DNA from 4 places in the Agrobacterium sp. NPDC089420 genome. Region 2 is predicted to be linked to each of the others. Evidence: riboswitches for the same ligand, from Rfam matches in the RefSeq annotation. Region 2 holds a riboswitch; each other region holds the start of a gene.

Region 1 (7,507 bases), on a different contig from region 2:
AGAAGCCCGATGGATGCCCAATCGGTCTTTTCCGCAATTATCCGCATCCCGTCCGCAAACAGCGCCGGATCGCCGCGAAATCGGTTGACGATAAAACCTTCGATCATCGCTGCGTCATCGGCGTCGAGCACCGCCTTGGTGCCGACGAGGCTGGCGATGACGCCGCCGCGGTCGATATCGCCGATCAGGATGACGGGGGCATCGGCGGCGCGGGCAAAACCCATATTGGCGATGTCGTTGGCGCGCAGATTGATTTCCGAGGCGCTTCCCGCTCCTTCCACCAGGACAAGGTCGGCTTGTTGTTTCAGGTGCTTGAAGCTTTCGAGGACACGCGGCATCAGCCCGGCCTTCATGTGTTGATACTCGGCGGCTTTGGCGTTGCCGAGGATCTTGCCCTGCACCACCACCTGCGCGCCGGTCTCGCTCTGGGGTTTCAAGAGAACCGGGTTCATGTGCACAGAAAGCGTTACGCCTGCCGCCCGCGCCTGCAACGCCTGCGCCCGGCCTATCTCGCCGCCATCGGCGGTCACCGCCGCATTGTTCGACATGTTCTGCGGTTTGAACGGCATGACGGAGAAGCCGCGCCGCGTGAAGGCCCGGGCAAGCCCCGCGACCATCAGCGATTTGCCGACATCCGAGCCGGTTCCCTGAAACATCAGCACCCGTGCGGTCATGTCAGAATTCTATCCCGGCTTGAGCCTTCACGCCCGCCTTGAAGTGGTGTTTCACCAGCGTCATCTCCGTCACCATGTCGGCGACGTCGATGAGGGGTTGTTTGGCATTGCGGCCAGTGATGATGACATGCAGATCGGGCCTGCGGCGGACGAGCGTTTCGACGACCTCCTCCAGCGGCAGGTAATCGTAACGCAGTGCAATGTTCAACTCATCGAGGATCAGAAGGCCAATGGTCTCGTCGGCCATCAGGGTCCTTGCTTCTTCCCAGGCCTTAGCGGCTGCGGCGACATCGCGTTTCAGATCCTGCGTGTCCCAGGTGAAACCCTCGCCCATGGTGCGCCAGACGACCTTGTTGCCGAACAAAGTCAGCGCCTGCTGTTCGCCCGTCGACCATGCGCCCTTGATGAATTGCACGATCCCCACCCGCCGCCCGGTGCCGAGCATGCGCAGCGCAAGGCCGAAAGCGGCGGTGGACTTGCCCTTGCCGGGGCCGGTATTGATCATCAGCAGGCCTTTCTCGATGGTTTTTGCCGCAACTTCGGCATCCTGCACCGACTTGCGGTTGACCATTTTCTGCCGGTGGCGTTCGGCTTCGTTGTCGCTGATGTCGCGTGTCATCGCATGTTCCTTCTCATCCAGCGGCGCGGGGCCGTACGGCGCCGCCATTCGGAGCGGCGACTATACCCAATTTGCCGCACCCGGCAATGCGCGGGGGGACAGGGCGCGGCATTGACCCTTACGCCCGTTCAGCCTAAGGGTAAGTCACTGACGGTCTTTTCCCGGCAACGGGAAAAGCTAAGAGGGAACACGGTTCCAACCCGATTACCGGGTCACTCCGTGGCTGCCCCCGCAACTGTGAGCGGTAAGCCCGCACCGTAAAGCCACTGGACCTGCGCGATGGTTCGGGAAGGCGGTGTCAGGGTGTAGAGCCGCGAGCCAGGAGACCTGCCGTTTCAGGAAAACGTCTGCCGGGCGGGGTGCTCCGGTCAGTCGGTCAGATCGAACATCCGGTTTGCGCCTGTCCGCATGCCGTTTTCGATATCCGCACCCCCGAGATTTTTTTGCAAGGCGCGGGAAACGATACGGTTTGGATATTTCAGCGGCATCTTCATGTGCAGGCGGAAACGCGCGGGACGAAACGGCGTCCGGCGTGACCGTCTTCGTTTGCAGAAGCTGTCGTGATGAAGCCGATCCCAATGCCGAACCGCGCCCCGGTTCCCGTCTCGCCGATGCCGTGATCGCAAAAGCGGAAGAAGCACGCGTCGTCGTCCGTTCCGTCAATTGCCTTGCCAATTGCAAGCGCGGCCTCAGCGCCGTGCTGCGCAGTGCCAATGGCTGGTCCTATGTTTTCGGCGGGCTGAACCCCGGTGACGCGGAAGATTTGTTGACCGGCGCACGGCTGCTGGCTGCTGCCCCCGATGGCCTGATGCCCTGGCGCGGCCGCCCCGAACCACTGAAGCGCGGCATGGTGGCGCGCGTTCCCCCATTCGATTTTACCGAGGAGAAATTATGAGCACCCTTCTGGACCGCGTTCCCTGCACGATTGTTACCGGCTTTCTGGGGGCGGGAAAAACCACGTTGCTGCGCGGACTTCTCGAAAAGCTGGACGGCAAGCGGCTCGCCATCATCGTCAACGAATTCGGTGATATCGGCATCGATGGGGAAATTCTCAAAGGCTGCGGCATCGAGAGCTGCCCGGAAGAAAACATCGTCGAACTGGCCAATGGCTGCATCTGCTGCACGGTGGCGGATGATTTCCAGCCCGCCATCGAACAAATCCTCAGCCGCCGGCCGAAGGTGGAGCATATCCTCATCGAGACATCCGGCCTTGCCCTGCCGAAGCCGCTGGTGCAGGCCTTCCAGTGGCCGGCGATCAAGAGCCGTGTGACGGTGGACGCGGTGGTCGCCGTGGTGGATGGCGCCACCCTTGCAGAGGGGCAGGTTGCCCACGACATGGAAGCGCTGGCCGCCCAACGGGTCAATGACGAGGCGCTCGATCATGACGATCCGGTTGAAGAGGTTTTCGAAGACCAGGTGGCCTGCGCAGATCTTATCGTGCTGACCAAGGGCGACCTTCTGGATGATGCCGGCCTCGACAGGGCGAAGGCGCATGTGCTCGATCATTTGCCGAGGGCTGCGAAGATCGTCGTCGCGTCGAATGGCGCCATCGATCCCGCGGTGCTGATCGGCCTTGGCCTTGCGGTGGAAGAGGATATCGAAAACCGCCGTACCCACCATGATGGCGCGTTCGACCATGAACACGACGATTTCGACAGCTTCGTCATCGACCTGCCGGCCGTCACCGATCCGGAAGCGCTGGCGCTTCGTATCGCCGAGACGGCGGCTGCCGAAAATGTGCTGCGCATCAAGGGTTTCATCGAGGTCTCCGCCAAGCCCATGCGCCTACAGGTGCAGGCGGTCGGCAGCCGCGTCAACCATTATTACGACCGTCCCTGGGCGGCGGGCGAGGAGCGCCGCAGTCGTCTCGTCATCATCGGTGAAAAAGGCATCAATCGTGAAAAAATCGAACAGATGCTGGCTGCCTGACCCATGCATATCCTGGCCACCACATCCTCGTCTCTGGACGATCTGATCGAGCCGGTTGATCTCAACCAGCCCCGATCGGATGTGGTGATGCTGTCTTTTTCGGCAAGCGATCTTGCCGGGCTTGAGCGGGCGTGGCGGCGGGAGGGAAATACCCTCCCGTCTTTGTCCGCCGCCAACCTTTCCGAGCTTCGGCATCCCATGTCGGTCGATCTGTGGATCGAAAAGACGGCGGCGCACGCGCGGGTTATTGTTATCCGGATTCTCGGTGGGGCGGAGCGCTGGCGTTACGGCGTCGATCAGCTCGCCATTCTGGCGCGGCGGCGCGGTATCAAGCTTGTGCTCTTGCCGGGTGAATGCAGCGAAAGAGATGAAAAGCTCGAAACGGCCTCCACCGTGGACACGTCGACGCTGACCTCCATCCTCTCCTTATTCCGGGAGGGCGGACAGGAAAACATGGGGCGTCTTGCCGCCGGCCTGGCTGTTTTGGCAGGCGGCGGAAAATGGCCTGATACAGAGGCCGAACCTCTGTCGAAAGCAGGCTTTTATCGACCGGATCTGGGTGTCGTGGCGCGGGACGAGGCTTGTGCCGGTTTTCTTGCAGGCGCACCCGTTCTGCCCATTCTCTTTTATCGGTCCATGCTTCTGGCGGCGGATGCCGCGCCTGTCGATGCGCTGTTTCACGCACTATCTGCGCGCGGTTTTGCGCCGTTGCCGATTTTTGTCAGCGGTCTGAAGGATGGGGAAGCCATCCGTTTCCTCGAAACCGTGCTTCCCGATCTTCAGCCCGGTGCCATCATCGCCGCGACGGCCTTTGCCAGCCAGATCGATGATGGCGGCAAGACTCTGTTCGACCGCGTCGGCGTTCCCGTTTTTCAGGTGGTGATGGCAACCACCCGGCGCGACGGCTGGGCGGACAATGCACGCGGGCTCAATCCGTCCGATCTTGCGATGCATGTCGTCTTGCCCGAGTTGGACGGCCGGCTTCTCGCCGGTGCGATTTCGTTCAAACAGCCACGGCTGGATGGCGGCGCCAGCCTCCTGAATGTGCCGGAGGCGGACCGTGTCGAACAGGTGGCAAACCGTATCGCGGCATTCCTGCGCCTGAAACAGGCTTCGAAACAGGATCGGCGGATCGTCATTCTGATGCCGGACTATCCCGGGGCGGCGCCGGGGCGCACCGGTTATGCCGTTGGTCTCGATGTACCGCAAAGCGTGCTTGAAATGCTGCGCGATCTTGCCGATGCCGGCTATGTGGTAGAGGATATTCCGCAAACGGCGCGAGCGCTGCTCAATCGTGTCGAGCAGCAGAATGCGGTGATTGATCTTTCCGGCTATCATGATTTTCTCGCAGCTTTGCCGGATGCCGCTGCGGCTGGCTTGTATGCGACATGGGGAGCGCCGGAAAGTGACGAAGCGCTCGCCGGTGGCGCATTCCATTTTCGTGCCGCCCGTTTTGGCCAGATCGTCGTGGCGCTCGCGCCGGATCGGGGAAGCAATGAAGATCGCCGGGTAGATTACCACGATCCTGCCCTGCCGCCGCGCCACGCTCTCGTCGCCTTCGGCGCTTGGATGCAGAAGGTCGCGCAGGCGCATGCCATCGTGCATGTCGGTGCGCATGGCACGCTGGAATGGTTGCCGGGCAAGACGGTGGCGCTTTCTCGCGATTGTTTTCCGGAAATCGTCACCGGCTCGCTGCCGGTGATCTATCCGTTCATCGTCTCCAATCCCGGCGAGGCGGCGGTGGCCAAACGGCGCATCGCCGCGGTCACAATCGGCCATGTGCCGCCGGTGCTGGTGAATGCCGGGCTTTCGCCGGAGCAATTGGCGCTGGAACAGCTGGTCGATGAATATGCGCAGGCTGATGGGCTTGATCGGCGGCGGCGCGACCGGCTGGCGAAACTGATCGTTGAAAAAGCGCGGGAAATCGGCCTTGCGGCTGAGGCGGGTGTGGGGATGAAGGACGACGCCGATGCGGCGCTTTCGCGTATCGATGCCTTTCTCTGCGATCTGAAGGATTTCGCCATCAAGGATGGCCAGCATATTTTCGGCCGTTATCCGGAAGGGGAAGCCGATCCGCTGAGGCTTGAAAGTGCGAGGGCGGAGAAAGCCGCGCTGCTTGCCGCGCTCGATGGACGGCATGTCGCGCCCGGCCCTTCTGGCGCGCCGGCGCGCGGAAGGCTGGATGTGTTGCCCACCGGCCGTAATCTTTATGCCGCCGATCCGCGCACCATGCCGACGCCGACGGCTTTCGAGCTCGGCCGGATGGCGGGAGAAGAGGTGCTTCGCCATCATCTGCAAACCCATGGCGAATGGCCGAAACATCTGGTGTTCGATCTCTGGGGCAGCGCCAGCCTCCGCAATGGCGGCGAAGACGTGGCGCAGGCGCTGCATCTGATGGGCGCGCGGCCAATCCACGATCCGGCGACGGGACGTGTTACCGGCATCGAGGTTCTGCCGCCGGCGAGCCTCGGACGGCCGCGAGTCGACGTCGCTTTTCGCATTTCCGGCCTATTCCGCGACATGTTTCCGGCGCTGATCGCGCTTCTTGACGCCGCCGCGAGGGCCGTGGCGCGGCGGGATGAGGCGCCGGGAGACAATCCCCTGGCGGAAGAGGCGGCCCTGCTTGGGCATATTCCGGCGCGGATTTTCGGCTCTGCGCCCGGAACCTATGGCGCCGGTATCGAGGAAAAGCTCGCCAGCGGCCAATGGGACGAACGCGAGGAGCTTGGGCAGGCTTATCTCGACGCGGCAAGTCATGCCTTTGGCGGTGCAGATGGCCTTGCCATTTTCGAGGATGCCGGCTTCACGGAGCAGGTGCGCCGGGCCGATCTTCTGGTTCATACCGGCGACGATCCCGGCCGCGATCTTCTCGACGGTTCTTCCGATGTCGCCTTCATCGGCGGTTTCTCCGCCGCGAAATCCGCCCTCGGCGGCGCCGCCGATATCGTGGCGCTGGACACGACCGATCCGGCGCGCCCGCGTGCGAGATCGATGACGCAGGCACTGACGCGGGTGGTGCGCGCGCGGGCGGTCAATCCGCGCTTCATTGCCGGCCAGATGCGGCACGGTCCGCGCGGAGCGGCGGAATTTGCCGAAACGGTGGACCGGCTGGTCGGTTTTGCCGAAACCACCCATGCGGTGTCCTCCGCGCTGATCGAGGCGCTTTATGACGCCTATTTCGGTGATGAGGCGGTGCGCGATTTCATCCTGCGTGAAAATCCAAAGGCGGCCGAGGTCATGGCCGAGCGTTTCCTGTCTGCCCGCCGTCGCGGCCTGTGGCATAGCCGCCGCAATGCGGTGGATGCGGAGCTGGAAATGCTGACGCTGCCGGGCTCTGCAAGGGTGGGCGCATGATGGTGGCCGCTGCCGATCCCGTTCAGCCATTCGGTCGCCGCGGTCTGTGCCCTGCGCTCTCCACACCCATGCGGACCGGCGACGGCTTTCTGTCGCGCATCGCATTCGAGGCGGATATCACGCCCCGGGCGATGATGGCACTGTGCGATCTCGCCGAGCGGCACGGCAATGGGCTGATCGACATCACGGCACGCGGCAGCCTCCAGTTCCGTGGTTTGTCGCCAGAAAGCGCATGCGCCCTGGAAAAGGACGTTCTGGTGCTTGGGCTGCCGCTGCGCGAGGGGCTGGCCGTCGAGACTTCGCCGCTTGCGGGCCGGGATGACACGGAAGTCGCCGATGGTCGTTTTCTCGCCGGGGAGATTCGGAAAGAGGCCGAACGGCTCGCCCTTCATGAAAGGCTTGCCGCCAAGACCTCTGTCGTCATCGATGGCGGCGGATCTTTCTCCATGGTGGATTTGCTGGCCGATATTCGCCTGAAGGCGTTCCGGCTGAACGGCCGGATTTTCTGGCGGTTGCTTGTCGGCGGGCCGGAAAGCAAGGCGCTGGATGCAGGTGCGGTCGAGACGGGGGCAGCGGCGGATGTGGTCCTGTCGCTCCTCCTTTATCTCGCCGGCAAGGGGCCGCTCGCCCGTGGCCGCGATCTGGACCGTTCGATCATCAAGGCGGTTTGTGGTGACCGACTGCTGGACCGGGTGACAGAGAAAGAGACGGCCTGGTCGCCGTCTGCGCCGCTGGGACTGATGGCCGCGGGCAAGGATTTTTTCGCCGCCGGCGCCGCGCTGGCCTTCGGGCAGGTTCGAAGCTCCGATTTATCGCGCCTATGCCAGGGCGCTGATATGCTCGGCATCAGGGCTCTACGGCCGTCAGCAAACCATGGCATGCTATTTTTCGGCCCGGAATTCGCCTGCAATACACTGCTTGAGATTGCCAA
Region 2 (7,507 bases):
ATTACCCATCAGAACTCAGGGGGACTCAGTCATGACGACTATCGCAGCAACCACCAGCAGCCTTTACGCTGCTCCCATCCGCAGCCTCGCGCCGGCGAGGGCAAAGGAAGCCCACTCCGCCACCGAGGCCCTGCTGGAACTGACCCAGGCAGCGCATCGTGCCATTTCGAGCGCCGAGACCATCGCGGCGGCCGTATCGCCCGCCGCCAGCATGTCCGCCGGCCTTGCCGCTGCGCTGTGGAACCTCGACAGCGGCGCAGCCACCACCAAGCCCGCGCTGGAAATGACCGCCACCGCGCGCCCCGAGGCCGCATCCAGCATCGAGGACCAGGTCCTCAAGGCGCTGGCTGAGGCGCTGGGCGTGGAAGACGCCGCCTGAGACCCATTGAACAGCAGGCGAAAAAGCCATATCTCTAGAAACTAGAGCATCGGACGACGAAAGGCGGGGGATCCCGCCCTTCCGGTGTGTGCGGGATATGGAGGAAGCCATGCTGTCCATCGGTGAACTGTCGAAACGCACCGGCGTCAAGGTGCCGACGATCCGTTATTACGAGCAGATGGGCCTCATCCGCGAGGCGGACCGTTCGGACGGCAACCAGCGCCGTTATGAAAAATCCGATCTCGAAAGGCTGGCCTTCATCCGTCACGCACGTGATCTCGGGCTGAACATCGAGGCCATCCGCGAGCTGATCGCGCTTAGCCAGCACCGGCAGATGCCGTGCGAGGGGGCGGATCGAATCGCTGCCGAACATCTGGCCGATGTGCGCGAAAAAATCGCCAAGCTGCGCAAACTGGAACACGAGCTGGAACGCATCGTCGCCCATTGCGACGGCCATTCCATCGAGGATTGCTATGTCATCCGCGCGCTTTCCGACCACGGCATGTGCGGCGGGGATCACTAAGGCCCAGCCGGAACGGGGCTGACATCCCACTGTCATCCGCGCCCTGTATGCGCGCTCTCCTGCTTGAAGAAGGGATTGCCGGATGGCCGAAATATTTCCCGGGGCCAGCCCGTTCGACACTGTTTTCCTCGAGGTTTCCGAAGGCCACAGGCTGCATGTGACGATTGCCGGCAATCCGGCGGGACGGCCGGCGATCCTGCTGCATGGCGGCCCCGGCTCCGGGCTTTCGGCGACGGCCAGACGCTATTTCGATCCCGCCCGCTATCGCATCATCCAGTTCGACCAGCGCGGCTGCGGCAAAAGCACCCCGAACGCCGCCGAGAGCCTGGCGCACAACACCACACATCACCTGATCGACGATATGGAGACCATCCGCTGCGCGCTTGCGGTGGATGACTGGCTGGTTTACGGCAGCTCCTGGGGCGCGACGCTCGCGCTGGCCTATGCCCAGCGCTACCCAAAAAGGGTGCGTGCGATGGTGCTGGCCGGCGTCACCACCACGCGGCAAAAGGAGATCGACTGGCTTTACAAGGGGCTGGCGATGTTTCTGCCGCAACAGTGGCAGCGTTTCATCGCCGCTATCCCGGATCACCTGGCGACAGACGATCCCGTCGGCGCATATCTCCAGCTTTTGAACGATCCTGACCCCGGCATCCGCCGGATGGCGGCGCTTGAATGGCATTTGTGGGAGGCGGGTTCGATCAGCGCGGAGGCCAGCCCCGCCTTTCCAGAGAAATGGCGCGACGGCGATTACATCCTGACCCGCGCCCGCCTCTGCGCCCATTATTTCCACCACGCGGCATGGCTGGAGGACGGCGTGCTTCTGCGCAATGCCGGCCGGCTTGCCGGCATTGCCGGCGTGCTCATCCAGGGCATGCGCGACCTGCAGGGACCACCCGTCACCGCTTACGAGCTTGCCGCCGCATGGCCGGGAAGCGAGCTGATCGCCATTGACGGAGCCGGGCATTCCACAGGGGACACGGGAATGGAAGCCGCGATTGTTGCCGCCATCGCACGATTTGCCGATTGAAGCCGCTTGACAGATCACGGATTCGGGCGCATTGCATTCGCCATGATCAACGAACGCGCACCCATCTCCTGCTCGTACTTTTGGGCCTACCTCTAAGGGCGGCTCGACAGATCATATTGTCAACAAGCCGCCGTCAGGCGGCTTTGTTGTTTTCAAACGTCCTGACGGCACCGATAAGACCAAAGGACCGAAAAAATGACCGAAGATAGCTCCCTTACACTGGAAAGACCTCCCGTCGTCATCATTCGCGGCGCGCGCAAGACGGATTTGCCCGAGCTCAACGAGATGATCACGCTGCTTGCCTCCTACCACGGCGATGCGGCAGCGATCACCCCGGCCAAGCTTGAGCGCGACCTGTTCGGCCCCCTGCCCTGGGTGCATGGTCTTGTCGCCGAAGCCGATGGCGCGCTGATCGGCTACGCGCTGCTTCTGCCGCTCTACAGGGCACAGGAAGGCCGGCGCGGGCTTGAACTGCACCATCTCTTCGTGCGCGACGGCCATCGCGGCCACGGCACGGGCCAGCATCTGGTGTCACGCGCCCGCGATATCGCCAAGCGGCTGGGTTGCGACTATCTTTCCGTCAGCGCCACGACCGGCAATGTGGCGGCGCATCGTTTCTACGAAAACATGGATTTCGCGCCGCGTCCGGTCACAGGCATGCGCTACATGCAGTCGATTGCCTGACCGAAACCGACGGAGACGGCCATGACACGGATCGCCATTGCGCTGGCGCAGGATTTTGCGGACTGGGAACCGGCGCTGCTTGCGGCGGCGGCACGCAGCTATCTCGGCGTCGAGATCGTTCATGCCACCCCGGACGGGCGGCCGGTAACCTCGATGGGCGGGCTGAATGTGACGCCCGACGCCTCCTATGACGCGCTCGATCCCGTTGATTTCGATGCGCTCGTCATTCCCGGCGGTCTCAGCTGGGAAAAGGGCACGGCCGCCGATCTTGGCGGGCTGGTCAAGCGGTTTCGCGAAAAGGACCGGCTGGTTGCCGGCATCTGCGCGGCGGCAAGCGCGCTGGCGGGCACCGGTATCCTGAACCATGTAGCCCATACCGGCAATTCGCTCGCCTCACACAAGGCCTATCCGGCCTATCGTGGCGACGGCCTTTATCGCGACCAGCCGAAGGCGGTCAGCGACGGCGGCGTCATCACGGCCGCCGGCAGTGCGCCGGTCAGCTTTGCGGTAGAAATTCTGAAAAACCTCGGCCTCTTTGGTCCGGAAGCCGAGTCGGAACTTCAGGTTTTTGCGGCGGAGCATCGGTGAGGCGGACCGGCCTTTGCCGTCTTTAATATGCTCTCTCCGTCATTCCGGCCTTGAGCCGGAATCCAGCCGACGCGCGTCTGCGCGGCGAAAAGAGTCTTTTCAGCCCAAGGACTTGGGCTGACTGGATCCCGGCTCAAGGCCGGGATGACGGAGGTGAGAACAGCGATGACTACCGCCGATCAAGCACCCGGCACACACGCGCCGCAAACTCCGGCTCCTCGCCGGCAATCGCACGGCGAATATCGCGGCTGTTCAAATGCAGGCTGCGGCCGGCGGGCAAATTCGAACGTTTGATCTTGCCGAGCGCCGCAGCGATAAAAGCAGCCTCGTGTTCATGAAAACAGGCGAGGGCCGCCTCGCGACCCGGTGTTGCCCCAAGAACAGCCTTGAAGGCAAGGCGGTGCACGGCGCAGAAAGCGCCGTGACCGGGAACGGCAAAACGCAGCGCATCGAGTTCCTCACTCCATTGCGCTGCGTCCTGCATGGTTTCAAGCCTGCTGGAAGCGCTTCAGGAAAAACGCGCTCAACGTACCGATCAGCGCCCAGAAAACGAAGCTGGTGATGGTGGCGGCAACGATGAACTGTCGCTCCAGCGGCAGCGGCGCCAGCGCATGTTCGCCTTCCGGCGGCAATGGCGCGCCCACCACATGCGGCGCGACGATCAACACCAGAGCCAGAATGATGGCCCAGGGTTCGCGGCGAAACGCGATCAGCGCAATGCCGCCCGCGGTTGCGGCGACCGTCGAGAGCCACCAGATCTGCCGCGCCTCAAGGGCTGCAGCCGGGCTGCCCGGCAATTCCGGCGGCAGGCCGATCATCGGCGCCAGCATGACGGCGGCGAAACCGGCGACACCCCACAGAAGACCCTCGCGCCAGCCGGCATCGGCGCCGCGCAGCGAGATGAGGCCGGTCAGCACCAGCGCATAGCCGATGGCGGTCAGCACATTGGCGGCAACGGTATAGGCGGTGCGCTCGAAGCCATCGGCCGGAGCCCAGGCCTCGTCATTATGCTCATGGGCAGGAGCCGCAGCACCGGGCGCCGTCGCATCGTGACTGTGGGCCGCTTCGCCGCCGGCGCTTTCATAGGTTTCCGCCTGAAGGATGAGCGGCGTGGTGCCGAAAGCCTGCATGGCCGAGACGGCGAAACCGCCGACGATGCCGACGAGAACGGCGGTAAAGACGATATTGCGAAAAAACGACATGCCGCGCCCCTCAATGGCAGGGGAAGGCATTGGCATGACGCGTGTCATGCGCGGCATTGTGAACGGCTTCCACATGCGAAAAGCCGACAAAACCGACGACGAACAGGCCCAGCACGATCGCCGTCAACGATTGCGCGACGCTGGCTGTTTTTGCGGAAACGGCGGCATTGGCCGTATTCTGCTGGATTGACATGGTGACCCCTCTCCCGGCGCGACCCCGCGCCATAAGATGCGGCCGAATGGCCGGAGCCACGAGACCACATGCGATACACTTCACCACGGGGATACGAGACTGACACAGGGGCATCGAACCGACGGCCCTGACATTCCGCTCTTCCGGACACCCCGCCGGCATGGACATTTCCGTGATGGCAGGTCTCCTGGCTTGCGGGTCAAAACCTGAAACGCCTTCCCGGTATCGCCCTCGTCTTATTGGAAACCTCGGTTTCCGACGGGATGGCTTGCCAGTGGCATTTCGTTTCAGGCTCTCCGCTCACAGTTGCGGGGGCAGCCACGAATGAGGATTCTCCCTATCGTGTTCCCTTTTCACCTTCCGGAACGTCCGGAAGGAACCATCACAAGGTTGTTATCCGCCGGGCGCGAACGGGAGTCAATGGCACGGTTGGTTTGATCTGCTGGCGGGGGCCGTTGGGCCGCCGTGCTCTCGTCCGTCATCCTCGGGCCTGTCCCGAGGGTTCAATCACGTATCTTACAGTCGATCGGTTGCAGATGCTCGGGACAGGCCAGAGCATGACGTGGAGCGCGTGGCGAGTGCAACTCAGCCATGCCCTTTTATCGCGACGGTATCGCCTTCAGATAGGCAGCAATCGCATTGCGGTCTTCCGCCGTCAGATGCGCCATGTTCTGCTGCACCTTGACCATGGAGCCGCCGACGCTGTCGAATTCCGGGGTGAAGCCGGTTTCCAGATAGCCGGCAATATCGGCCGTCGTCCAGGCGCCGATGCTGTCGGAGCCGGGCGTGATGTCGGGAATACGGCCCTCGCCTTCCGGGTTGGGGCCGCCGGCCAGCCACTTGTCGTTCAGGAAACCGCCAAGCGCATCACGCGGCGTGTGGCACTCGCCGCAATGGCCCGGCCCTTCCACCAGATATTGGCCGCGCAGCAATTCGGCATTGGCGTTGGCAAGTTCAACGCGGGCCGGCGCCGCCGTGTCGAAATAGAGGAATTTCCAGCCGCCCAGCGCCATGCGCAGGTTGAACGGGAACGGCAGGTCGTGATCCGGCGCGTCGTTCTGGCTGGCCGGCAGGGTTTTCAGATAACCGAAGAGGTCGTTGACATCCTTCTGCGTCATGCGCGCATAAGAAGCGTAGGGGAAGGACGGATAAAGATGTTCGCCGTTCTTTCCCACCCCGCGCGTCATGGCATCGCCGAATTCCGCCAGCGTCCAGCCGCCGATACCGTGCTGCGGATCGGAGGAAATATTGGGCACATGGAAGGTGCCGAAGGGGCTTTTGAGCGCCTGTCCGCCGGCGAGCGTCAACAGCGCATCGCCGGTGGCATCCGGCGCGGCATGACAGCTTGCGCAGCCGCCCGCCCAGAACAGCGTTTCGCCATTGGCCAGATCCGGCTCGCCGAGGCTCACCCAATGGCTGGGGGCCTGGCGCTCGGGCGCCGTGACCCAGGTGAAAATTCCGTAGCCCGCAATGGCCGCGACCACGGCCCCGCCCAGAAGCTTCGTCCAAATGGAGGACATACTCCTCTCCCCATTCTCACCCGACCTGACCAGGTGTCTTTCGAAAAGAAAAACGCCGCCGGGAAGCGGCGTTTTGACATTCGCGATTTATTTCTTCAGACGATAGGTCTGGTGGCAGGTACCGCAATCGGCGCCAAGCGTCTGCATGGCGGTGGTGACGCCCGCCTGGTCGGTGGGGAGATTGGCAAGAACCGTGTCGGCATCGGCGCCGAGCTTGGCCGCCTTGGCCTTGAAGTCGTCGAAATTTTCCCAGATGGCGGGAGCGGCGGCGCTGCCGGTCTCGGTGCCGGCGGGGAACTGGTCGGGGAAAGCCTTGGCATTGGTGCTGATGGTCGTCACGGCGGCTTTCACGGCTTCGGCATCGAAGGGCTTCTGGCCCTTGGAGATGGCGGCAAGCGCCCCCATGGAGCCGCCGATCTGCTTCATCATGCCTTCACGCTTTTCGACTTCGCCGGCAGCATAGACCGCTCCGGCGCAAAGACAGCCGAAAAGCATGGCCGCCGCGATGGTTTTCAGTTTCATAAACTCTCTCCTTGATTCCGGCCGGGGCCGGAGGCTTGATGGAACAGCGCGAGGATGCCCTGTCCGCAAGGCGAAAAGAAGTCACATTGCGGTGAATTTTATCGTGAAAACAGAAGTCTAGGACAGGGCCTCCCAAAGTGTCAGCAGGGCTGCGGCAACCAGCATGAAACCGGCGGCGCGGCCGATGAAGATGGTGGCGCCGGGCGAAGACACCAGCCATTGCCGACTTTTATCCGCCGTCAGCGCCAGCGCGCCATAGACGGCAAACTGCGTCGCCGCCACCATCACGCCCATGACCAGCCCCTGCATCCAGATCGGGCCATAGGCCGGTTTGAGGAATTGCGGATAGACGGCCATCATGAACAGATAGGCCTTCGGGTTGGAGAGGCAGGTCAGCACCGCCCGCCAGAACGCCGTTCTCACCGAAGCGCCCGCCTGCGCCTCGCCGCCATTAACGACGATGGCGCTGCGCATCAGGCCGATGCCGATCCAGACCATATAGGCAGCCCCGGCAATCAGAAGCGGCAGGAACAGCGACGGCATCCAGGCGGCGAGCATGCCGACGCCGGCCGCGCCATAAAGCGAATGCACGATGCCGCCGGCGCTCATGCCGCTTGCAGCCGAGAGGCCGGTTTTCCTGCCGCCCGTCAGCGCGCTTGCCAGCACGAACAACATGTCCATGCCGGGCAGGATGATGATGCCGAACAGGACGAGAAAGAAAAGCCAGAGATTTTCGGCGTAACTCATGTCAGTATCTCCCCAGACGATCCATGACACATTCGGGAAAACCCCTGTTTCTCAATGTGTTTTTCCGTTTATAAGAAAACCCAACTGACAGCGTTATGTCAGTTGCCTGGCGGGGCCAC
Region 3 (7,507 bases), on a different contig from region 2:
CTTGACCACCGGCAGCATGGTCACGAGGTCCGGGCGCTGCGGATAGGTAATGGCGAGAAGGCGTAGCGGTGTGCCATCCTTCTCACGCTTCCCGGCCCCGTTTTTCGCCCAGCCGGCTTCGTCGAGAAGCGCGTCGGCTTTCGCAAGATCGGTCTGCCGCTGCTCCTTGCCGGCAAAGGGGAAATAGGCGGCATAAGCGCCTGTGGCCGGTTCGCCGCCATTGATGGCGGCCGCCAGTTCCTTGCGGTCGAAGCCGAGATCGAGCGCCTGGCGCACCCGCACGTCGCTGGTCACTGGCCTTCTCGTGTTCAGAAAGGCGAGATATTGATAACCGACCGGGAACGATTTGATCGTCAGATCCGGATTGGCTTTAAGGCGGCTGACGACTTCGGACGGCAGACCGAAGGCAAGATCCAGTTCGCCGGCTTCCAGTGCCAGTGTCATGCTTTGCGCATCGCCGAATCTGCGAAAATCAACCGGAGAACGCGAATTCGCGCCGGCAAAATGGGTGTTCGGCGTGAGCGTCAGCGATGTGTCCGCCTTGAAATCCGCAATCTGATACGGCCCGGTGAACAGGGCTTTCCCATCGGTTGCAGGCTTGTAGGCGATCAGCGGCCATTCCGCAAAAAGCGCCTGGAGAAAGGCCACCGGCTTTTCCGTCGTGATCATCAGCGTCAGGTCGTCGGCCGCCTTGAAATCCAGCTTTCCGCCCGTTGCGAGCGCCGCCTTGTTGGTCGCAAATGTATGATCGAAACCGGCGGCAAGGGCAGCCGCCGTCACAGGCGAACCATCGGAGAAGGCGCGGCCCGGTTTCAGTGTCACTTTCCAGTTGAGATCACCGGTGCGTTCCGCTTTTTCGGCAAGACCGGGCACAAGCCGCCCTTGCCGGTCGACGGTGAAGAGGTTTTCACCCACGCCATGGCTGACGAGCGCCCAGCCGTTCGATCCCTTCGCCGGGTCGAGACCGCTCGTGATATAGGTGGCGCCGACGCGCAATGGTTCGGTGGCGAGAGCGCTGGCGCCCACGCCCGTGATCAAGGCCGCAAGCCCGGCCGCGGCCAGACGTGAAAAGCTCTTTGCCGACATTCTATTTCCTCTCATTTTATTGGGGCAGATTGCGAAGCCGCTGTTTGCGGCCGGTCGGGTGATAGGCGAAATCTTCAACGACGCGGCCACCCAGCAGGTGTTCGGCAACGATACGGTCGACAGCCTCCTCCGTGACGCCGCCATAATAGGTGCCCTCGGGAAAGACCTGCAGGACAGGCGCAAGGTTGCAGGGGCCAAGACAGGTGGACTTGGCGGTCATGGTGCCCTCACCCGTGACCCGAAGCTTCTGCCGTTCCTGCTGGTTGCGCAGATGGCCCCAGATCGCATCCGCACCCGCCGAATTGCACGGACCACCCTGGCAGACAAGCACGCGACGCTTCTGTGCCGGCACCAGAGACCCCTCGCCGGCGGACCGGAGCGACGCCGGAAGATCAAGCGGCTGCGCCGTTTCGGCAAGATCTTGAAGCAGGCGCGCCATCAGGCTGCTCGATGTGGGGCTTGCCGTGACCGAAAGGGATGGCCATGGCCTGACATCGCCTGCCCGCCATCGTTTCAGTGTCTTCGTCATCCAGTTGTGAAAGCTCGGCTCCAGCGGCAGCATCAGCGAAATGATCAGGATATGGCCGACACCCTCATCGATCAGCGCAAACAGCGCTTCGCGGAGTGACGGCGTTCCCTGCTCCGTGAAGGCGATGCGAACGGTCTGCGCGCCGCAAAGCCCCTCGGCCTGCACCGCCAGACGCTGCATGTCCTGATGCGGCGCGGCGGCAAAGGCCGATTTGGCGACAAGCAGCACGGCGTCAGGCGCAGCTCTCCGGTATTGGGTTGGGTCGGTCCTGTCTGTCACATTGCCTCATTCACGAGGCGGCGTCGAAAATGACAGGGTCTCCGGCAAGAAACCGGACACAGCCATCATTCCCATGGCACCCCCCGACCACGGAATTACTTGATGTCAGGCAGGTCTCCTGGCTTGCGGGTCGAGGCCGTCTCACCTGTCTTCCCGGCATTGCTGCCAGTGACATCGTTGGCGATCGGCTCACCGCTTACAGTTGCGGGACAGCTCCGGATTTCAACCGGATTCCCTCTTAGCTTCCGCAGGGTGGCGGAAGAACCATGACGGAGCGACCCTACACTGCCGCCGGTTACTGTCAACCGCCTGCATGGGTAGTCTGAATTCTGCGCAACAGATCCTTGCAGATTTGTAACGTTATAAAGTAACGTTAAGCATGAGACATGGGAGGCCGTCAAGGCTCTCTTTCATGAAACTGGCCGCAAGACCGCTGGTAATCAGCTGTCGGATGTCTGTGGCTCACGTCTCCGAGCGACAGGCGCCGGGAACCTCGCCTTTTGCCATTGTCAGATAATCGACCACGGCGCGGGCATGCACGGGAAGTCCGGCGAAACTTCGCGCGCAGATCAGAAGATGCCGGCTTGCCCAGACATCGGAGATCGCGACGGTGCTGAAGGGCAATTCAGCCTGATATCTCAGGGCGTAAACCTCCGGCACGATGGCAAGCCCGACACCGCTGCTGACCATGGCGCAGATATCCTCGAAACTATCCAGACGGATGCGCAATTTGAACGGCCGGCCCTCGCGCGCCGCATGGATTGCCAGATGCCCCTGAAGCGCGCTTTCCGCCGGCAGCCCGACAAAAGGCTCGTCGAGAAGTTCCACGAAAGCGACGGTAGTCCGGTCCGCGAAAGGATGGCTGGCGGGTGTGATCAGAACCAGCCGGTCGATCTCGAAAGGACGCGTTTCCAGCGTTCCCGTATCGGTCGTATCCGCCGCAATGCCGAGGTCGGCTTGCCCGGCGGCCACCGCCGCAACCACATCCGGGCTCTGGCGCTCCTCGAGGTCTATGTCGATCGTCGGATGATCCACGAGATATTGACGAAGCGCGGCGGGTAGATGCGCCATTGCCGCGCGGCCGGAAAATATGCGGATCTGCCCCCGCAATCCGCGCGCATAAAGCTGCAGATCACCCCTCATCTGCTCCATCTGCCCGAGAACGATGCGGGCGTGGTGGGCCAGCGCCTCCCCTGCCGGTGTCGCCCGGACACCGCGGGCGCCACGATCGAGAAGCGATACGCCGCTCATCTCCTCCATGCCGCGGATACGGGCGCTCGCCGAAGGCAAGGCCATGCCGGAGCGATCTGCCCCCTGCGTAATGCTCTCCGCCTCGACCACGTGAAGGAACAGACGGAGGTCGGTCAAGTCGAAGCGCATTCGCCCCCTCCAATCCGGACCCTTCGGATTCTCCTAAGGGCTCCCTTGTATCTTCCGCATTGTGCGAAGTCACGGATCGCGATCATTGTCGCCACAGTTTTATTGACCCGGAACAACAATCCATGGATGCCTCAGAAGCCCTCCTCCGCGCCATCGCCTTCAGATTGATGTTGCTTGTCCTCGCTGTTTTTGCCGCAAGGGCGCTTCCCGACAACAGACCGGCCATTGACACAACCGTGACGGCGGCGGTCGCTTACGGATCCCTATCTTCGGACCGCGCCATCACGGCTGACGCGATCTTGCACGACTAGAAGCCGGGTGCGGCTGCGCAACGCGAAATCAAACCAGCTTCGCATCGTAAAGCCGCTCCATGAAACCGCGCGGCGCCACCGTTCGTGAAATTTCGGCCAGCGGAAATCCGCTTCCGGCCAATGGCAGAAAACCTTTCTCGAAGGCATAGTCGAGATAACGCATCATCAGCATCACGTCGCATTCGTGGCAGCTTATTCCGGTTCCGGCGAGTGCTTGGCGGGCATTGCTGGTGTCGTATCTGGCGCTGTCACGCACATAGTCGGCATTGCCCAGCATCGACAGAAGGTCGGTGAAGACCGAGCTGTAGGCCTTGCCTTCACGCAGCATCCGGCCCTGATTGAGCGCATCGAAATAATTGTCGCGCGACAGTTCCCGCACGACGTAGCCGCAATCGCGCACCTGTTCCACCAGCGTATTCCAGTCGATCGGCCTCGGATTGACGAGATTGAAGGTGCGGCGATTGTGGGCGCGCCAGTTCATGGCGAGGTGAAGGCTCGCCCGCGCCACATAATCGACCGGCGTAATGTCGAAATCCTCGTCCGATGCGAAGGTGAAGCCGGTTTCCACGATGGCGCGCACGGCTTCGTAATAGATTCCCTTCACCTTTGTCTGTGTCAGCGGATAACGACCGGTGCGGCTGTCGCCCCAGATATTGCCCGGCCGCACGATGATGAAATCCAGCCCCTTTTGCCCGGCGGCATGCATCAGCTTTTCCGACTCGAATTTGGAGCGTTCGTAGTCCATGTCGGGAAAACGCTGACCCACATCGAGCGCATCCTCAAGCAGCGTGAACTCTTCATGCAGCTTGTCGCCGATCACGCTGAAGCTCGATGTGTGCATCAGCGGAATGTTACCCTCTAGGCAAAACTCCGCCATATTGGCCGAACCGCCGACATTGACGGGCGCGATCTTGCCGTAGGAGGCGATGAGGTTCACATTGGCCGCGCAATGCAGCGCAAGATCGACCCTGGCGGCAAGATCATGCCACACCTGCCGTTGCAGGCCGAGCTGCGATCTGGACACGTCGCCGAGAACCGGCACGATGCGCGCGGCGGCTTCGCCCTTGAGACTGCGCTCCTCGTCGTAGCAGAACAGGACGCTCTCGATCTTGCCCATCGCCTCCGCCGTATCGGCGGCGCGTACGAGGCAATGAACCGTGGCCTTCGTCGTGCTCAGCACCTCCTGCAGCAGGCGCCCGCCCATGACGCCCGTCGCCCCGGTCAGCAGGATATTTTCCACGCCGTTATGATAAGTCATTGCCGATCTCCGTTCAAAGCGTTCCGACCCGCATGCCGCCATCCATCGGGATCACCGCGGCATTGAGATAATTGGTTTTGCAGGTGGCCAGGAAAGTGACGACTTCCGCCACGTCTTCCGGCGTGCCCCATCGCCCGACCGGCACGATCGAGCGCACGAGACGTTCATCGGCCACCGTGTCGTTAATGCCCTCCTGCTCGAAGGGTTTGGACATGTTGGTCTTGCAGATGCCCGGCGCGATTGCCGTGACGCTGATATTGAACTGTCCGAGTTCCTGCGCCCAGGATTCCGAGGCCTTGATGAGACCGGCCTTGGAGGCGGCGTAGGCCGCCCCGCCGCCGGCTCCCCAGATCCCCGCAATCGAGGCGATGTTGATGACACGCCCGTAACGCTGGCGCACCATCGGGCGCGTGAAGACGCCGGTGCAGTTGAAAGCGCCGGCAAGGTTGACGTCGATGACCTTGCGCGACTGCGTCTGGCTGCGGTCGTTGACGCAATAGGTACGGTCGAGAATGCCGGCATTGTTGACCAACACGGTCACCGGCAGTCCCATTGTTTCGGCAATCGTCTCCGCAGCCTGCTCGACGCTGGCATGGTCCGTCACATCCATCGGAAAGGTGCCGAGGCGTCCGGCATTGCCGGCCGCCCGCGCAAGGGCCTGAAGAGCCGCAGCGTCGATGTCCGTCGCCGCCACCGCATACCCCACCTCAAGCAATGCAAGGGTAATGGCGGCGCCGAAGCCGCCGGAAGCGCCCGTAACGACCGCGATTTGCTGGCTCACGCGACCTCCTCGTCCTTGAAGGCGATTTCCATGACCTTGCGGGCATTGACGAGCGCATCGGAGATGCGTTCCTCGAAGAAATGCACGTCGTCCTGGTTCATCAGCAGGTTGGAATAGATGCGCGACAGCGGCGAGAACTGGATGCCGTGGCGCTTGCTCACCTCGCGGATGATGATGTCGCAGAACTTCACCTTGTGCGAATAGCCCTCGGAACGATCCACCGGCTCTTCCTGCGAATGATAGACCAGCGCCGTCGGCATGCCCTGAATGACGAGCGGCATGCCGGCAGCCTTGGCCGCCCTGGTGAAGACGCCGGAAATCTGTTCGGTGTAACGGCGCATCCGGTCGTAGCAACCGGGGTCCTTTTCAACGATGTCGAAAGTCGCCTTGATGGCGGCAAGTCCGAGCGGATAACCGTTGAATGTGCCGGCATGAATGACCTTGCCGCGCGTATAGAGGTCCATGATGTCGCGCCGGCCGGCAATGGCGGAAATCGGCATCGATCCGCCGCCGAGCGCCTTGCCGAAGGTGGCAAGATGCGGGGTGACGCCGAGAATATCCTGCGCGCCGCCGAGACCGAGGCGCACGCCGGTGATGATCTCGTCGAAGATCAGCACGATATTGTGCTCCTCGCACAGTTCCTTGGTGCGCTCCAGATATCCTTCGACCGGGAAGATGCCGCCGCCATTGATGCAGATCGGTTCCATCAGCACGGCGGCGATCTCGTTGCCGTAGCGGCGGATGGTGGCTTCCAGCGCATGGATGTCGTTCCATGGCAGCATGAAGCTCTGGCTTTCCAGCACGCCTTCGGCCCGGCCGAGCGTATCGAGCATGTCGCCCTGGTATTTTTCCGGCACGGGGAAATCGAGATTGTCTTTCTTGCGGAAGCCCATGACGTTGTCCGCATTGCCATGATAATGGCCGTGGAAACGGATGAAGCGGTTCTTGCCGGTAAAACCGCGCGCCAGCCGCAGCGCATTCTGCACCGCCTCGGTGCCGCTCAGGCAAAAACGCACCATCTCGGCGCAGGGAATGTGCCGGATCATCAGTTCCGCCACCTCGACCTCCAGATCGCAGGTGTCGACGGACGTGACTTTTTCCATGTAGCGGATCAGCGCCTCATTATAGGCCTCGTTATGATGACCGACAAAAAGCGCGCCAAATTTGCAGAAGAGATCCAGGTGCTCGTTGCCGTCCAGATCCCAGACGCGGGAATTACGGCCCCTGTTGAAGGGCACCACGAAGGCGCGCTCGGCATCGCCAAAATTATAGTGGGTGCCGCCGGGCATCAGTTCCCAGAGCCGCTTGTAGAAATCGCGCGAGATCTTGAGCGTCAGTTTGCTGTCCGTATCGGTGATCATGACTGTGCCTTCTCCAGTTTGGCCGGCGTGGCTGCCGGATCGGTTGCGGTTGACAGGGATGGAATTTGCGGCGCCGGCTGACCGCCGGGATTTTCTGTCCATGGCCGGTAGCGGTAGAGTGCGTCCGGCACGGACATGCCCGCATGTTTCAGCGCTTCAAGCCGCACAAGATAGGCCGTGTTGCGCATCAGGAGTTCAGCGATCGTGACGACGGAACGGCGCTCCACCGGCTCGTAGGGGCTGCCGCGCAGCCATTCGTTGATCGCGCCCATGGCCGGGCCGCACCATATCTGGTAGTCGACGGCGCGCGTCTTTTCACCGGCGATTGCCCAGCGGGAGGACTGGCCAAGATACCATTGGAAGACCAGCGCCATGCGCTTCTTCGCATGCGCCTGCGCCGCCTCGATAATTCTCGGATTGCCGCGCGCCGCAAAGAACTGCCGGGTCTCTTCCCATACCTGCGGCAATGAGCGGTGGAAAACTCCGTTTTCCAGGCTGGCGATCTCGGCGGCCGGAATATCC
Region 4 (7,507 bases), on a different contig from region 2:
CGCGGAAGAACAGCGTCAGCGACAGGCCCTGATCGACATGCTGGGTGGCCGCCGCATAGGTATCGATGATCTTTTCGGGGCCGATCTCATAGGCATCCTGATAATATTCGAGATTATCGTTCGAAAGATAGGAAGCCGGGTAATAAACGCGGCCGATCTTGCCCTCCTTGCGAATCTCGATCTTCGAAACGATCGGATGGATCGAAGAGGTCGAGTGGTTGATGTAGGAGATCGAGCCGGTGGGCGGCACGGCCTGAAGGTTCTGGTTGTAGAGGCCCGATGCCATGACCTCCTGCTTCAACGCCGCCCAGTCCGCCTGCGTCGGAATGGCGATGCCAGCTTCTTCGAACAGCACCTTCACCTTCTCGGTGGCAGGCAGCCATTCGCGGTCGGTATATTTGTCGAAATACTCGCCTGACGCATATTTGGAATTTTCAAAGCCCTTGAAGCTCTGGCCCCTTTCCACCGCCAGCCGATTGCTGGCGCGGATGGCATGATAGGTCACGGTGTAGAAATAGATATTGGTGAAATCGATGCCTTCTTCGGAGCCGTAGAAGATGCGTTCGCGCGCCAGATAACCGTGCAGGTTCATCTGGCCAAGCCCGATGGCGTGGCTGGCATCATTGCCCTTTTCCACCGAGGGGACGGAGGAAATGTGGCTCATGTCCGACACCGCCGTCAGCGCGCGGATGGACGTTGCGATCGTCTTGCCGAAATCGGCGGAATCCATTGCGGCGGCGATATTGAGCGAGCCGAGATTGCAGGAAATATCCTTGCCCATATGGCTATAGGACAGATCGGGATTAAATTCGCTCGCTTCGCTGACCTGCAGGATTTCCGAGCAGAGATTGCTCATGCTGATGCGGCCGGCGACCGGATTGGCCCGGTTCACCGTATCTTCGAACATGATGTAGGGGTAACCGCTCTCAAACTGGATTTCGGCGATGATCTGGAAGAACTCGCGCGCCTTGATCTTCTTCTTGCGGATGCGGCTGTCGGCGACCATCTCGTGGTATTTTTCGCTGACCGAGATTTCGGTGAAAGGCACGCCATAGACCCGCTCCACATCATAGGGCGAGAACAGGTACATATCCTCATTGTTGCGGGCGAGTTCGAAGGTGATGTCCGGGATCACCACACCGAGCGACAGGGTCTTGATGCGGATTTTTTCATCCGCATTTTCGCGCTTGGTATCGAGGAAGCGCATGATATCCGGGTGGTGGGCGTGCAGATATACCGCACCCGCGCCCTGACGTGCGCCAAGCTGGTTGGCGTAGGAAAAGCTGTCTTCCAGAAGCTTCATCACCGGGATGACGCCGGAAGACTGGTTTTCGATCTGCTTGATCGGAGCCCCGGCCTCGCGAATATTGGTAAGCGACAGCGCCACGCCGCCGCCGCGCTTGGAAAGCTGCAGCGCCGAATTGATCGAGCGGCCGATGCTTTCCATATTGTCTTCCACGCGCAGCAGAAAACACGAGACCAGTTCACCGCGGCTCTTCTTGCCGGCGTTGAGAAAGGTCGGCGTTGCCGGCTGGAAACGGCCGGAAATGATCTCGTCCATAAGATCACGGGCCAGCTGCTCGTCACCGCGTGCAAGAGCCAGCGCCACCATGCAGACGCGGTCTTCGTAACGCTCGAGATAACGTTTCCCGTCGAAGGTCTTCAGCGTGTAGGAGGTGTAATATTTGAAGGCACCGAGAAAGGTCGGAAAGCGGAATTTCCGGGCATAGGCCTCGTCGTAAAGGTCGCGGACAAAATTGAAGGAATACTGATCCAGTACCTCCTGCTCGTAATATCCCTCCGTCACCAGATAATCGAGCTTTTCCCGAAGGTTATGGAAAAACACGGTGTTCTGGTTGACGTGCTGGAGGAAATATTGCCGGGCGGCAAGGCGATCCTTGTCGAGCTGGATCTTGCCGTTTTCGTCGTAGAGGTTCAGCATCGCGTTCAGCGCGTGATAGTCCAGACCGGCATCCACCGGTTTCTGGCTTGCGGCTGGCGGCTGTGTGGCATCCTTGTTGCGCAGCGCGCTAGAGGTCAGCGTGTCCAAAATCGTTCCAATCCATGTTTGACGTTGGCGACATCTTCCTCCGTGCCCAGAAGCTCGAAGCGATAGAGAAACGGCACCGCGCATTTGCGTGAGACGATGTCTCCGGCGGATGCGAAAGCTGCGCCAAAATTCGTGTTGCCCGCCGCGATGACGCCGCGAATGAGATTTCGGTTGGAGGGTTCGTTCAAGAACCGGATGACCGGCTTGGGCACGGCCCCTTTGGTTCCGCCGCCGCCATAGGTGGGGGTGACGAGCACGTAGGGCTCCGACACCTGAGGCACGTCATCCTCGACGCCGAGCGGCAGGCGAAACAATCGCCGTCCCAGCTTCAGAAGGAAACGATGGGTGTTTTCGGAACGGCTGGAATAATAGACGATCAGGCCCATCGCCCCGCCGCCTCAGCTGATCGCGCCGATCATGTCCGGCCGGAAACCCGCCCAGTGCCGCTCGCCGGCGACAACCACCGGCACCTGCATGTAACCGAGACCGCGGACATGATCGAGCGCATCCGCATCTTCGGAAATATCGACGATCTCATAGGGGACGCCGATGCGGTCCAGCGCACGATAGGTGGCGGTGCATTGGACGCAGGCGGGCTTGCTGTAAACGGTGACGGTCATAATTTCCTCTCTCGAAGCCGATTTTGGACACGGCTCAACATTGCCGATTGCAATTGCGATCGGGCGGCGATGGATCTGTCATTCAGGTGAGGCGCATAGCCCGGGCGTCCTGTCGCATTTCCGGAGGGAAACCGGGATCCGGTTTTCCTGACGGCGCTTCAAGCCGCGCAGAATCACTTTCTACGCCGATGAGCGCAGCAACTTAAAGAAATGCACTGGCATGACTTCACCCCGAAGCTTGTTCTGGAGGGGGCAGAAAAGGGCGAACGCAAATCATTTGCGTCATACACCTTCCTCCGGACACCCCGCCCGTGGACGTTTGCGCTCAAGGCAGGTCTCCTGACTTGCGGGTCAAAACATCCATTCCAGCCTTCCCGGAGCTTTTGACCCCAGTGACCCAAATCGGAACGATGCTCACCGCTTACAGTTGCGGGGGCAGTTTCGGACTTGCTCCGCCATGATGGCGTCACGCACCGAATTCCCGTCTTAGCTCCCGACGCTTGCGAATCGGAAGAACCTCGAACACCACATATAGTATATGAGGAAATTTTCTCGTCAATAAATAGACAGGCGAAAGCCCCACCCTGTGGATCAAAAAGATTCAACACATGGTCAACAAAGACTTAAAGGCCTATGCGCCTTGTCGCTCAGGGACGGAAAAGCGTTAATCTATTCCCAGATTTCGATATGAATATCGGCAGGACGGGCGTTTTCGATCACCCTTTTGCCATTGGGAAGATCGTTTGCAAAAAGTTTGGCGTGGATTGCAACCGCATCGAGACCGTAACCCTGCCATCTGTTGCGCAGCCTCTCCTCCAGCACCGCGACGGACGGACCCACAAAAATGGTGAGATCGAAGCTTGTGGAAAGCGTCGTCCAAGGCGCTTCGTTCAGCAGCAGATAATTGCCTTCCGCCAAGATGAAGCGTGTTTCCGGCGCAATCGCCCGGGCAGAGGCGATTGCGATTTCGCGGGAGCGATCAAAAACCGGGACAAGTACCTCCTGCCCGCCCTTGCGGACGGCGCAGACGATATCGAGGAAACCACGCACGTCGAATGTTTCGGGCGCGCCCTTTCGCGACAGCAGTCCCCGTTGTTCGAGAATGCCGTTATCCATATGAAAGCCGTCCATGGGCAGCACGGCGGCCGTTTCGCCCCGCGCGCGCAAGGCATCACAAAGGGCATCCGCCAGCGTGGATTTGCCGGCCCCAGGGGGACCGGCAATGGCAATGATGAAACGGGATCGACCCTCTGCCCGTCGAAGCACGTCTTCGACGATCGTCTCAAGCTTCAGCGTCATGCGGCAAGCGTTTCCTTCGGCGCTTCCTTGGCGCCGGTCATGAAGGCGACGGCGTCGGACATGGAATAGTCCTTTGGATTGATGACGCACAGGCGCTTGCCGAGCCGATGGATATGGATGCGATCGGCAACCTCGAACACATGCGGCATGTTATGCGAGATCAGAACGATCGGCAGGCCGCGGGAACGTACATCGAGAATAAGCTCCAGAACGCGGCGGCTTTCCTTGACGCCAAGTGCTGCCGTCGGTTCGTCAAGGATGACGACCTTGGAGCCGAAAGCGGCCGCACGCGCCACCGCCACGCCCTGACGCTGGCCGCCAGAGAGGGTTTCCACCGCCTGATTGATATTCTGGATCGTCATCAGGCCGAGTTCGGAAAGCTTCTCCCGGGCGAATTTTTCCATGGCCGGGCGGTCAAGCGCCCGAAACAGGCTGCCCTGAATGCCGGGTTTGCGGATTTCACGGCCGAGGAACATATTGTCGGCTATGGAAAGCGCGGGCGAGAGGGCGAGGTTCTGGTAGACCGTCTCGATGCCCGCCTTGCGCGCCTCGATCGGCGAGCGGAACTGCACGGGCTGGCCTTCCAGCCGGATCTCTCCCTCATCGGGCGTCACCGCGCCGGAAATCGCCTTGATGAGAGAGGATTTGCCGGCGCCATTGTCGCCGATCACGGCCAGGATTTCGCCTGGATACAGATCGAAATCGGCATGGTCGAGAGCGGTCACGCGACCATAGCGTTTGACGAGATTGCGTGCTGTGAGAATGGGTTCTTTTGCCATCAGCCTGCTACCTTTCTGATCCACTGGTCGATTGCGACAGCCATGATGATAAGGACGCCGATCAACAGATAGGTCCATTGCGGGTCGGTGCCGATGAGCCTGAGGCCGAGCGAAAAGACGCCGACGATCAGGGCGCCAAAGATCATGCCCATGATGGAGCCGCGTCCACCGAACAGCGACAGGCCGCCGATAACCACCGCGGTGATGGATTCGATATTGGCAAATTGACCGGCGGTCGGCGAAACCGAGCCGATGCGGCCGATCAAGGCCCAGCCGGCAAAGGCGCAGATAAGGCCGGACAGCGTGTAGACGGTCGTCAGCATGCGCTTGACGTTGACGCCGGCAAGTTCGGCGGCGTCCGGATCGTCACCGACAGCATAAAGATGACGGCCCCAGGCGGTGCGGTTCAGCACATACCAGAGCAGCGCGACAAGCAGGACCATGGCGATGACGCCATAGGTGAAAACCGCGTTGCCGAAACGGATATTGGCGCCGAAGAACTGCAGGATCGGCGCCTGCTGGGCGATGTCCTGGGCACGGATAGTCTCATTCGCCGAATAGAGGAAATTGGTCGCCAGCACGATCTGCCACATGCCGAGCGTGACGATGAAGGGCGGCAGACGCATGCGCGAGACCAGCACACCGTTGATGAAGCCGCAGAATGCGCCGACGGCGAGGCCACAGAGAATGGAAAGCTCCGCCGGCAAACCGTAACGGAAGGTGAACTGCCCCATGATGACGGAGGAGAGAACCATGATCGCGCCGACCGACAGATCGATGCCAGCCGTCAGAATGACCAGAGATTGCGCCGCGCCGACGATGCCGACGATCGCGACCTGCTGCAGGATGAGGGTCAGCGAGAAAGCCGAGAAGAACTTGCCGCCGAGGAGCAGGCCGAAAATGATCAGCGACAGCACCAGAACGATAAGCGGCACGGCCGCAGGGCTGGAATGCAGAAAATACTGGAATTTTTCCAGCGCGCTCTTGTCGTGCGTATCGAAAGCGGCGACCTGCGTCGAACTTCCCGACAGCACCTTTTCAAATTCATTATGCGGCTGAGCCCGCACCGGCTGATCGCTCATGGATATTCCTCCCGATCGCTCCATCGCATCAACCCCGAAAAGCGGGTTTTCTCCAGAGAGAACGATGCGCAGATTCAAAGTATTGTGAAGCGGCCCAATCACCCTTGCGGGGTGTGCGGCGCGCCCGTTTGTGCCTTTGTCCGATCCCCCGGATCGTGCCTGAAATCATTCTGGTCCAAGGGCGGGGGCAAAAATGCCCCCGCGGGTTTCAGTGGCGAGGGATCAGCCCCAGCACTTATTGAGACCTTCCTTGGTGTCGATCGAATCGAGCCCCTTGACCGGCTTGTCGGTTACCAGCGTCACGCCGGTATCGACGAAGGTCTTGCCTTCGGTCGGCTTCGGCTTTTCACCCGTATCGGCGAATTTCTTGACGGCTTCCACACCGAGTGCCGCCATCAGCAGCGGATATTGCTGCGATGTCGCGCCGATCACGCCTTCCGCCACGTTCTTCACGCCCGGGCAACCGCCATCGACGGAAACGATCAGAACATCCTTTTCACGGCCCACGGCCTTCAGCGCCTCGTAAGCACCGGCAGCTGCAGGCTCATTGATGGTGTGAACGACGTTGATGGTCGGGTCCTTCTGCAGCAGGTTTTCCATCGCCGCACGGCCGCCTTCTTCATTGCCGTTGGTGACATCATGGCCGACGATGCGCGGATCATCTTCGTCGCCGATCTTGTTGATGTCCTTCACGTCGATGCCAAAGCCCTTCATGAAGCCCTGGTTGCGCAGCACATCCACAGTCGGCTGGGAGGGGGTAAGGTTGAGGAAGGCGATTTTCGCGTCCTTGGCCTTGTCGCCGAGGGTGCCGGCAGCCCATTTGCCGATCAGTTCGCCGGCCAGAAGATTGTCGGTGGCGAAAGTGGAATCGGCAGCATCGACGGGCTCCAGAGGCGTATCGAGGGCGATGACCAGAAGACCGGCATCACGGGCCTTCTGCACGGCCGGAACGATGCCCTTGGTGTCCGATGCGGTGATCAGAATACCCTTGGCGCCATCGGCGATGCAGGTCTCGATGGCAGCCACCTGGCTTTCGGAATCGCCGTCGATCTTGCCGGCATAGGATTTCAGCGTCACGCCAAGCTCTTTGGCCTTGGCGGTCGCGCCTTCCTTCATCTTGACGAAGAAGGGATTGGTATCTGTTTTGGTAATGAGGCAAACCGACGTATCGGCGGCGGACGCGACGGAAGCGAAAGAAACGCCAAGCGCAAGCGCGCCCAGAAGAGCGGAAACAGTGGTCTTCATGAGATCCTCCCAATGGATATTTGAGCACCATGACGGTTGCCCGACGATCTCCTCTCCTCCGAGAACAGCGACCGTTGGCCCAGATGGAACCACCAAAGGAAACCGCTGTCAATAAATAAATCCGATTGAATTATTAATTCCGTATGGCATTCTAATCTGCGGCAGGGAGGAATATCGCAGCGGACGTTTACGTTGCGATAGCAAGATTGCCATAAAGCCTGCCGGTATCGCTCGTGACAGATATGGCGGGCGGGAGGATGACATTATGAGACAGTCTGTCGAGACGGCGCCGCCTGCGCCGCCCACTATCATGGATATAAGCGGCGGCGCCAACCAGATCGGGGTCCGCGCCTATAATGAGCGGCTGGTGCTGTCCCTCGTTCGCCGTCACGGCGGATTGTCGAAAGCGGAAATATCCAGACTCTGCGGGCT

What was found. Region 2 has a riboswitch for cobalamin ahead of ACI2KA_RS08320 (CbtB domain-containing protein). Riboswitches for the same ligand answer to the same signal wherever they lie in the genome.
Region 1: another riboswitch for cobalamin. It lies ahead of ACI2KA_RS11370 (DUF1636 family protein); the one in region 2 lies ahead of ACI2KA_RS08320 (CbtB domain-containing protein).
Region 3: another riboswitch for cobalamin. It lies ahead of ACI2KA_RS14035 ((2Fe-2S) ferredoxin domain-containing protein); the one in region 2 lies ahead of ACI2KA_RS08320 (CbtB domain-containing protein).
Region 4: another riboswitch for cobalamin. It lies ahead of nrdH (glutaredoxin-like protein NrdH); the one in region 2 lies ahead of ACI2KA_RS08320 (CbtB domain-containing protein).

The regions. Positions count from the first base shown of each region.
Region 1 is NZ_JBJDMY010000006.1:86,572-94,078, forward strand. Features, by position in the region: gene ACI2KA_RS11360 (cobyric acid synthase) at 1-674, opposite strand, end outside; gene cobO (cob(I)yrinic acid a,c-diamide adenosyltransferase) at 676-1,293, opposite strand; cobalamin riboswitch at 1,428-1,643, shown strand; gene ACI2KA_RS11370 (DUF1636 family protein) at 1,763-2,188, shown strand; gene cobW (cobalamin biosynthesis protein CobW) at 2,185-3,222, shown strand; gene cobN (cobaltochelatase subunit CobN) at 3,226-6,576, shown strand; gene cobG (precorrin-3B synthase) at 6,576-7,507, shown strand, end outside.
Region 2 is NZ_JBJDMY010000004.1:317,844-325,350, reverse strand. Features, by position in the region: gene ACI2KA_RS08355 (hypothetical protein) at 32-379, shown strand; gene ACI2KA_RS08350 (helix-turn-helix domain-containing protein) at 489-902, shown strand; gene pip (prolyl aminopeptidase) at 985-1,932, shown strand; gene ACI2KA_RS08340 (GNAT family N-acetyltransferase) at 2,128-2,616, shown strand; gene ACI2KA_RS08335 (type 1 glutamine amidotransferase family protein) at 2,638-3,204, shown strand; gene ACI2KA_RS08330 (hypothetical protein) at 3,374-3,688, opposite strand; gene ACI2KA_RS08325 (CbtA family protein) at 3,693-4,406, opposite strand; gene ACI2KA_RS08320 (CbtB domain-containing protein) at 4,417-4,599, opposite strand; cobalamin riboswitch at 4,759-4,998, opposite strand; gene ACI2KA_RS08315 (c-type cytochrome) at 5,199-6,119, opposite strand; gene ACI2KA_RS08310 (c-type cytochrome) at 6,207-6,641, opposite strand; gene ACI2KA_RS08305 (LysE family translocator) at 6,759-7,388, opposite strand.
Region 3 is NZ_JBJDMY010000007.1:297,650-305,156, reverse strand. Features, by position in the region: gene ACI2KA_RS14040 (ABC transporter substrate-binding protein) at 1-1,086, opposite strand, end outside; gene ACI2KA_RS14035 ((2Fe-2S) ferredoxin domain-containing protein) at 1,103-1,894, opposite strand; cobalamin riboswitch at 1,986-2,178, opposite strand; gene ACI2KA_RS14030 (LysR family transcriptional regulator) at 2,357-3,274, opposite strand; gene ACI2KA_RS14025 (thioester reductase domain-containing protein) at 3,614-4,843, opposite strand; gene ACI2KA_RS14020 (SDR family NAD(P)-dependent oxidoreductase) at 4,857-5,624, opposite strand; gene ACI2KA_RS14015 (aspartate aminotransferase family protein) at 5,621-6,985, opposite strand; gene ACI2KA_RS14010 (PfaD family polyunsaturated fatty acid/polyketide biosynthesis protein) at 6,982-7,507, opposite strand, start outside.
Region 4 is NZ_JBJDMY010000035.1:11,802-19,308, forward strand. Features, by position in the region: gene nrdE (class 1b ribonucleoside-diphosphate reductase subunit alpha) at 1-2,050, opposite strand, end outside; gene nrdI (class Ib ribonucleoside-diphosphate reductase assembly flavoprotein NrdI) at 2,038-2,436, opposite strand; gene nrdH (glutaredoxin-like protein NrdH) at 2,449-2,670, opposite strand; cobalamin riboswitch at 2,982-3,206, opposite strand; gene ACI2KA_RS25960 (nucleoside triphosphate hydrolase) at 3,340-3,969, opposite strand; gene ACI2KA_RS25965 (ATP-binding cassette domain-containing protein) at 3,966-4,748, opposite strand; gene ACI2KA_RS25970 (ABC transporter permease) at 4,748-5,830, opposite strand; gene ACI2KA_RS25975 (sugar ABC transporter substrate-binding protein) at 6,053-7,075, opposite strand; gene ACI2KA_RS25980 (ROK family transcriptional regulator) at 7,341-7,507, shown strand, end outside.